One region of the Shewanella sp. GD04112 genome, then DNA from elsewhere that is predicted to be linked to it. Evidence: riboswitches for the same ligand, from Rfam matches in the RefSeq annotation. Region 1 holds a riboswitch; the other holds the start of a gene.
The links. Region 1 has a riboswitch for cyclic di-GMP ahead of N7386_RS15480 (glycosyl hydrolase family 18 protein). Riboswitches for the same ligand answer to the same signal wherever they lie in the genome.
Positions count from the first base shown of each region.

Region 2: it holds a riboswitch for cyclic di-GMP, as region 1 does, so the genes downstream of both, gbpA (N-acetylglucosamine-binding protein GbpA) here and N7386_RS15480 (glycosyl hydrolase family 18 protein) in region 1, are expected to answer to the same signal.

Region 1 covers NZ_JAOEAL010000001.1:3,503,968-3,508,404, forward strand. Annotated here, with positions in the region: gene N7386_RS15480 (glycosyl hydrolase family 18 protein) at 59-2,665, opposite strand; cyclic di-GMP riboswitch class I at 2,774-2,862, opposite strand; gene N7386_RS15485 (ROK family protein) at 3,341-4,132, opposite strand.
Region 2 covers NZ_JAOEAL010000001.1:1,051,039-1,055,475, reverse strand. Annotated here, with positions in the region: gene N7386_RS04640 (aromatic amino acid transport family protein) at 1-36, opposite strand, end outside; gene gbpA (N-acetylglucosamine-binding protein GbpA) at 594-2,069, opposite strand; cyclic di-GMP riboswitch class I at 2,195-2,290, opposite strand; gene N7386_RS04630 (TMEM165/GDT1 family protein) at 2,693-3,250, shown strand; gene katB (catalase KatB) at 3,321-4,437, opposite strand, start outside.

The sequences.
Region 1 (4,437 bases):
GTATTCCTTAATAAAAAGCCCTGCATTGCAGGGCTTTTTTGTCTTTAATCCCTATCGACTAAGGGCAAGACGCCGCGCCAATATCCGTCCATACTGCTGCGACACCGGGGACATCACCCTTAGTCCAGTATTTGGCTTGCCACTGACGACCGTTATAGCTAGTCGTTGCTCCGCCGTTGTAGGCAACGCCCGCATCCCAGCCTAACTCAACCTGACTCAACAATTGCCATTGGTCGGCGGTTCTTGAAGGTGTGTTACCTTGAGTCCAGTATTTCGCCTTCCAAACCAGTTGGTTATAACTCACTGTATCACCTGTGTTGTAAATGCTTGTCGCATTCCAAGCGGGATAGTTGGCCGCATTGGGGTCAGTTGCGTCACATTGACCGCCCGTCGCCTTAGGCGTCACGGTTAAGGTCAAGGCAGCACTGGCATCTAAGGCGCCATCGGAGACTAATACACTCAAACTGTATTGGGTCGACTGAGTAACAGCTGGCGCCGTCACCACCAATGTGGCAGTGTTTTGTCCACTCGCCGCTACGCCGCTTGGCACTGTCCATGCGTAGGTGAGGCTGTCGCCATCGGCATCGGTCGCCGTCGCATTGATGCTCACCGATTGCCCCGCTTCAAGCGTTACAGTCGCAGGCACAGTCACCACTGGCGCTTGGTTTGCCGTCTCGGCCTTATGGGTGAGAGTCACAGTGTCGGTTGAAGATAATCCCTCAGGATCTGTGACTCGCAGGCTAAACACATACACCACATCCGACGCCGTCGCGCTCAGTTGCACCATAGCATTGGCCATATCCGCATTACTGATACTTAAGCTTGGGCCAGAGACTTGGCTCCATTGATAACTCAAGGCGCCGTTTTCAGGATCCCGCGACGCGCTGCCGTTTAGCGTGACATCCGCTGTACCGGTTACCGTGATATCCGCTCCCGCGTTGGCAATCGGCGCTTTATTCGCTGGTGGCGTTGTGCCCTCGCCATGACCTAGACCTTCGTGCATGGCATTGAGAATGTCGCCATTATCGGCATCAATTTCCCAGGCGAACAGACCACCGAGCTGATTGGCCAGCACGTATTGACCCTTGGCTTTAACAGAACGAGCATCGTCGAAGGTAATTAAATCACCCGTAGATGCATTAAAGACAGATGGTGCTTCAGCGGTTTCATCATAGGCATAGCTCCAACCTGCGCCCATATAATCCTTGGCGATCTGGCGATAATCCACTACGCCCGCTTCCCAAGTGCCCTTCACTTTGCCCGTTGCAGTGCCCGTGAAAGGATTGTTACCGCTATAGCCATTGACCCCAGTCCAGCCGCGGCCGTACATAGCAGCGCCGACCACAATCTTACCCGGGGTCACCCCTTGAGAGAGCAGGGCTTTTACGCCTTTGTCCGTGGTGTATCGGGTATTAGGATCCCAGCTAGCCTCATAGAGATTGGTTTGATGCCCCAGCTCAGTGTTGGTCCAGCCGCCGTTAAAGTCGTAACTCATCAGGAAGATGTAATCCATATATTGCTGCGCCGCCTGATAATCGACCTTAGCAATCTTATCGCCGCCCGCACTGATGGCCGACGTCAGCTCATAGGTGCGTCCGGTTTCGGCGCTGAGCTCATCGAGCATCGCCCGCAATTCACGCATCAGGGTGACATAGGTTTGTCCGTCATTGGCATTACCTAAGCTTGGGTTAGCACCACTGCCGCCGGGGAATTCCCAGTCGATATCGACACCATCGAAGAACTTCCAAGTTTGTAAAAACTCCTTCACTGAGGCGACAAAGGTGTCGCGCTTGGTTTTATCCCCTAAAAAGTAGAAGGGATCTGAGAGCGTCCAGCCACCAACGGAGGGGAGGATCTTCAGATCGGGATAGGCTTGTTTTAACGCCATCAATTGGCCGAAGTTGCCTTTGTAGGGATCGGAATACTCACTCACACCCGCCTGCGGCATTTGCACCGCTGCCCAAGGGTCGTGGATCGCCACTTTAAAATCGGCACGGCCAGCACAGGCGCGCTGCAACGCCTCAAAGCTGCCTTCGATTTCCTTTAAGCTGTCGTTGATGCCATTGCCGCCACAAATCGGGGTAAAGCCATATAAAATATGGGTTAAGTTTTGTGCAGGGATCTTATCAACGGGGAACTTACGCCCATAAACACCCCACTCCACAAAGTAACTTCCCACCACTTTGCCGGATTTATTCGCATAGGGACGATTGTTTTCCTTCAAAGACGCATTGAGTGGCAGTAAATGACTGCCATCAGTATCGGCGACTAAGATTTCCCTCGCATCACTGGCACTGCAACCTTCGTTATTACAAAGCTGCACGCGCATTTGATAGCGCCCGCCCTTATTGACCTTGAAATTGGCCGTACCCGCCGCACTCGATGGACCTTCCCATGCCACATTTCCGTTGAGTAACACCTGCGCCTTATTGCCGATATCGCCGTTATACAAGTTCCACGTCACCGACACATCGGCGGCATCTTTAACCGTCACTAATTGGTTATAGGCTGAGGCAGCTTGATTCACCTCGATAATGGCAAACTTGGTTTCCCCCCAACCTAAAGTCGGTTTACCGGGGAGCGCAGCAAAGGCTTGAAAACTGGCAACGGATGCCAGCACCGAGGCCACCAACATCGCCGAGGTGGAGATTTGAGTCTTAAACATGAGATTTCCCTATTGAGTAAGTTATGCATCAATAAGGCAAACAAAGCGTAGACAGGAAACAACACTCTTAAAACCATGTGCGTACAACGGCAGCATGAAGAAACAACCTGTGGTATCCCCGCTATCATAGGTACAAACGAACCCTTAGACCGGAGGCTTTGCGTCCCAATCTTTCGATTGGTTTGCCTTTATCACTAATGACAACGCTGTCATTACGTTAATTAGCATATGCCGCTATAGCGTTAAATTGCAACTAAATATTAATAAACGGGCCGTTGCACCGATTACCAACACAGGATTCGCTTAAAGGAAAAGTAAAACCATTGAGTGCAAAAAATGAGCAATGAATTGTATTTAAAAGGATTGCTTAAGCTATGGCTCCTATCATCGACTCGTATCGCCAATAGGGAAGACAATAAAAATAAATCGAAAGTCTTAAGAAAGCGGTTTGCAAGACGCAACTTGATAACTCGTGCAAACAAAAATGCGGTCATCGAACCAGGTGATATGCAGAGTGCACTGCAAACACACAAATCCGATGGCCGCATGCTGTTGTTCTCGACCTAATCTGAACCAATATCTGAATCAATATCAGCGTCAGTAAGCCAAGATTGATAGCCTGAACGAACTTATCACGCCTCAATCTTGACCAATTCGCACCTCAATCGAAAGCCGTTAGGCGGCGTCCTTCGAGTAATCCCTAGCCAAGATCACCGATAAGCCACGACAGACTAAGGTCTCCATATCATCGACACGATTAATCTTCATTTCGGCTAACGGTGCACTGAGAGCCATGCGTCTTAAACTATCCAGACAACCCTTGTAGTACGGCGCGCTGTTCATCATGCCGCCCGCTAACCAAATCCGATTAGGATTAAACAGATTGACCGCCCACGCTAACCCCATCCCCAGATAAGTTCCGGCGAGATATAAATCATCGGCGGTGGAAATCTTACGGCTGCGGATAGAATCGCCGCTGGCGAGCTGTTCGAGACTAAACTCCCCCGCCTCCGTCATCACTCGGCAATGCCCAAGCTCCCCCGCCACTCCCGTAGCCCCCGTAAAAGCCTTGCCGCTCAACGCGATCGACATGCCAATCCCAGTGCCACACATGACTAACAACTCACAGGCATATTTTTCATCACAGGTTGCCTGCATACCGGCGTCGATATCATTGCAGATAAACTTAAGTTCACCTTGGGTTTTCAAGGTTTCAAAGCTTAGCCCATTGAGACCAGGTAGAGATTTACAGGACACCAAACGATTCTGTTGTACGAGTCCAGGTACAGCGATCGCTAACTGGTAATGCTGTAAATCATAATCCCGTTCCAGCGCCGCGATTTGATCATTTAAATCTTCAATTTTAAAGCCTTCACCCGTGGGGATTTTATATTGTTCTGTATGCCCCTTGAGTTGAAGTTCGAACAGGGCTTTGCTACCGCCCACGTCTATTGTTAATGTTTGCATCGCCAACTCCACTGATACATGTGCTCCCCTCTGACCCCGAGCGGAGATGGCGAATGTTAGCATAATGGGTAAATATTAGCGATTGAATAAAACTTAAGTAGCTAATTTGTAAGAATTAGTCGGAAGAACTGAGTGATAAAGATAACATTTCAATTTGGAAATTAGTTTAAGATCACAACCCTTGTTACCGCAAAGTGATGCCGAAAAAACAAAATTGTATACAAAATCCTTTATTCCATCCCCTTGCATCTTAAGCGTAGAGCTTGCGATAATCGCCGCCAATTCGCATCCTTTTCGCCAGCATT
Region 2 (4,437 bases), 2.5 Mb from region 1:
GGCGGTCCCTGCGACAATGGCTATCGAGCCTAACATTTTTGAATTCACACAATTATCCTGTTCAAGTATTAATTATTATTTTTTAAGGTTTTTTGAGTAGATTTGAAGGATAAAGCCTTGCGCACTCTGTGATTAAGCCAACAGCAATCTCAAACGAAAAGCGTCACTAAACTTAAAGCATCCAATCCGATCTCAAAGAGCAGATCAATTGGCCCCAATAGCTTTTGAATATTTCAACCCAGTCGCCATTGAGGCTAACTAAATCGTTTGCAGAAAAGTGACATTAATTTCAACCGTGATTGCCTTAGCAAAGCAGCGACATCGCGCGTAAAAGAAGATAGCTCTGGACATTAACAGAGCCAACCCCAGCGGGCAAGCCAGTTATAGACAAAGATGACGCCGCTTTGGCTATCCGAAGGGGAAATGTGAGTAAAAGATAAAAAATCGAGGCGGATCTGTTATCAAAACAATAACCCCTGCAACACCTGTAGCGTTGCAGGGGTTATCAATGAGTTTAGCGATTCGACGGGGGACGGGATTGCGCTAAAGCGGATTAACGCGACTCACAATCCGCTTATTCCCCAGTTAACCGATTACAGCTCAGTCCAAGCCATATTCCAAGAGCCGCCGACACCCGGTTCAAACCCGGTTGCAGTTGGCGACCATTGCATGCAATAACCACTGTAAGGCCAAGGTTTACATTGATAGACCTTGCCAGTTTTAGGTTGCAGCACTTTAGTACCCGCCACATAGTTTTTAATGCCCTCGGGGAAGACAAAATCGGCATCCGGCGCTATGGCTTGATCTTTTAAGAACAGATCGAAGTTTTGCTGGATAACCTCACCTTGCTTAGGCTCGCCCTTCACTTGTAAATGATAATGGCCTGCCTTTGGCGCGACGACATCAAGCACTAGACTCGCGTTGGTGTTATTGACCGCTTGCGTGACATAACCAGCTGCCGTGCCATCGTGGCTAAATAGGTAAGCCGAGACCTGCATATCCGCATTAGTGCTGACATCGAAACTGACCTTTGCGGCACCATCGACAATAGTGTAATCATCGGCCAGTGATGTGACATCGAGCTGATTACCCGGCGCAGGCGCAATATCAAAGCTCACTTCCACTCGCTCTAGGCCCGAATTAGGCGCGGCATAAATCTCATTTTTACCGTAAACGGGCGAGATCACCCCAGAGGCATTCTTCTGCCCCGCCTTAAGTTGTGGCTGCTGGGCATTAATGGCACTGGCTAACAGGAATGGCCAATTTTGCTTGGCGCCTTGAGTGGTGTCGGTAATGGTTATCTGAGTTTGCTTGGCAGTTTGCTCGCCATTAGCATCAAACACCCGCGTCATCACCTTATCACCCGCCTTAAGATCGAGTGACGGATTGATATCGCCAATATCGGTCCACTCGCCCGGCACCACAACACCAGAGCTAAAGTTCACATCGATGGCATTATAGAAACTGTTAGTGGTATCACCGACTTCCCACACGGCCAAAATCACGTGATAACCGCTTCTGTCTTCAGGCACATAACAGTTATGTGTCACTAACTTAGGTGGCTGAACCATGCCACCGTCGACCACACAGAAGGGGGCTAAGTCAAAGCTTGCACGGCTCAAGGCTTGGTTTTGATCCCAACCTTGACGAGTTAAATAGTAACGCCAATTGCGGGTCACATGGTTAGCGGTGAACTGCCAGCTAAAGTCATTCCAACCCGACTTAATGTCATGCTTAGACCAACGACTTGGGCTCTGTTCATCCAAGGGAGAAAACGCTGCGTTGGCTGCGCTGGCAATTTTGCCGTCGGCAGGGCCTGACTCAGGAAAACCTGATGGGCCTTCAACACTTTGCGGTTCCCATTGAACGGCGCCGCAGTTTAAATTGCTGCCAGTTTTACAGGCGTATGAGCGTGATTCTGGTGAAACCACATAACCGTGGGCCGACGCCGTTTGGCTAACTAGCGCACTCGTAGCGCTTAAGGCCAAGGCAATTAGGCTTAAACGAGCCAGTAGTGGGTGTTTACGGTTAGCATTTGTGATTGATGTAAAAGTAGTTAGATGTGCCACTTTATTGTACTCCGTAGGGTGCCTTTCTCGACGAGATTGGCATAGGTATAAAAGTGGTATTTAGGCAAAACAGCATTAAGCAAAGCCGTTTATTTTTCAAAGAATTGAAAGCATCAGCTCAATTCTGAGGCAACCCCGCTATCTTAGTTTCAACATCCCTTTACAACCTTAGACCGGAGGCTTTGCGTCCTAATTTTTCAATTAGTTTGCCAAATACGGTGGATCTCTATTGAAGTTAACAGTATGTAACTTAAACATTGAGACCCGGCTAACCTAACAACAAAAGACAGCGTTGTCAAAATTTAAATTATTATAATTCAATATGTTACAAAACGCCAAGCGGTATTTTATTGGCACCTGTCAGATTATTTGCCCTCTGACTCGATGAGTTTAATCTTGAAACCCTGTTGCACTTGGGTATAATGCCCACCTCGCTTCGGGGGAGTAGCTAACTGGATTTCGAGCCATCGATATTCAGGGTGAACATCAACATACTTGGCCGCATGCCATGGTGTTCACAGCAAATCATCGATTTGTCCTGCAAGACCTGAGCACAGTAACCGCACCTTGGGGTGGACGGTCTATTGTGCTTATGTCAAAAACCACCCCTAAAAGGATCACACTTGGAAGCGTTACTCGCCTCAACCTTTACGGTTGCCATCGCCGAGATTGGCGATAAAACTCAACTGCTTGCCCTATTACTCGCTGCAAGATTTAAAAATAAAACCGCGATTATCTTGGGGATTTTACTCTCAACCCTGTTTAACCATTTTGCCGCCGCCTGGCTTGGCCAATGGGCGATTAACTGGGTGAGCCCAGATGTAGCACGCTACTTGGTTGCCGCCTCCTTCTTTGCGATTGCACTCTGGGTACTGATCCCCGATAAAGTGGACGCCGAAGAGAGCCGTTTCTATAAGATGGGACCCTTTGTTGCGACCTTTATTCTGTTCTTTATCGCCGAAATGGGCGACAAAACCCAAATCGCAACTGTCGTTTTAGCCGCTAAATACGATGCCTTAGCCATGGTGGTTGCAGGTACTACTTTGGGTATGTTGCTAGCGAACGTCCCAGTGGTTATTGCGGGACATTTTAGTGCCGAAAAATTACCAATGAAGTGGATCCACAGAGGCTGCGCAATTTTGTTTGCCCTGCTCGGCGTAGCAACCTTAATGGTTAACTGATTGATAAAATCAAGATAAACAAAAAGGCCAGTGATAACACTGGCCTTTTTTATAGGGCTAAGGAATTAACTTATAACCCGAGAGCAGTTTGGATACGTTGACCGTAATCGGCATCGGCTTTGTGGAAGTGCGCCAGCATACGTTGCTGTACCTCTACACTTGCCTGACGCAGTGAGCCAGAAATCGTTTCCACTAAGCGTGCTTTCTCGGCTTCGCTGAAGATGCGATACAAGTTACCCGCCTGAGTGTAATCATCCTGATTGTAACGGCTGTAACGCGCTGCTTCGCCATCTAAACGCAGTGGTGGCTCGGCAAAGTTTGCCGGTTCAACTAAAGCACCCGCTGTGCTGTTTGGGCCATAGTTAGCCGCGGCATCGCCACCGGTTTGACTACCGTGGTACGGGCATTGTGTTCCCGCCATGGCTCCCGCACGTTGGTGATGGTTAGCTTTAGTCGCATGTGGGCAGTTTACGGGTAACTGGTTGTAGTTCGCCCCAATTCGGTAACGCTGCGCATCGGCATAGGCGAATAAACGCGCCTGCAACATCTTGTCGGGCGATGCGCCCACACCTGGTACTAAGTTGCTCGGTGCTAATGCCACTTGCTCGACTTCGGCAAAGTAGTTTTGCGGTAAACGATTCAGCTCTAACACACCAATTTCAATTAACGGGTAATCGCCATGTGGCCACACCTTAGTTAAATCGAATGGGTTGATATGGTAAGTGTTGGCATCGGCCTCAGGCATAATCTGTACGTTCACCGTCCAACGAGGGAAGTTACCGTCGGTCACTGCTACTACCATATCGCGCTGGGATGAGTCAGGGTCGATACCCTTTAACTTATCGGCTTGCTCATTGGTTAAGTTCACCACACCTTGCTGCGATTTGAAGTGGAACTTCACCCAGAAACGCTCACCTTTAGCATTCCAGAACGAGAAAGTATGCGAACCATAACCATGCATTTGGCGGTAGTTTGCCGGAATACCACGGTCAGACATCAGAATCGTCACTTGATGCATGGCTTCAGGGTTTAATGACCAGAAGTCCCACATAGCTTGTGGATCTTTCAAATTCGTCAATGGGTTACGCTTTTGGGTATGGATAAAGTCTGGGAACTTAATACCATCACGCAGGAAGAAAGTCGGCGTGTTGTTACCCACGATATCGTGATTACCACGGGCGGTATAG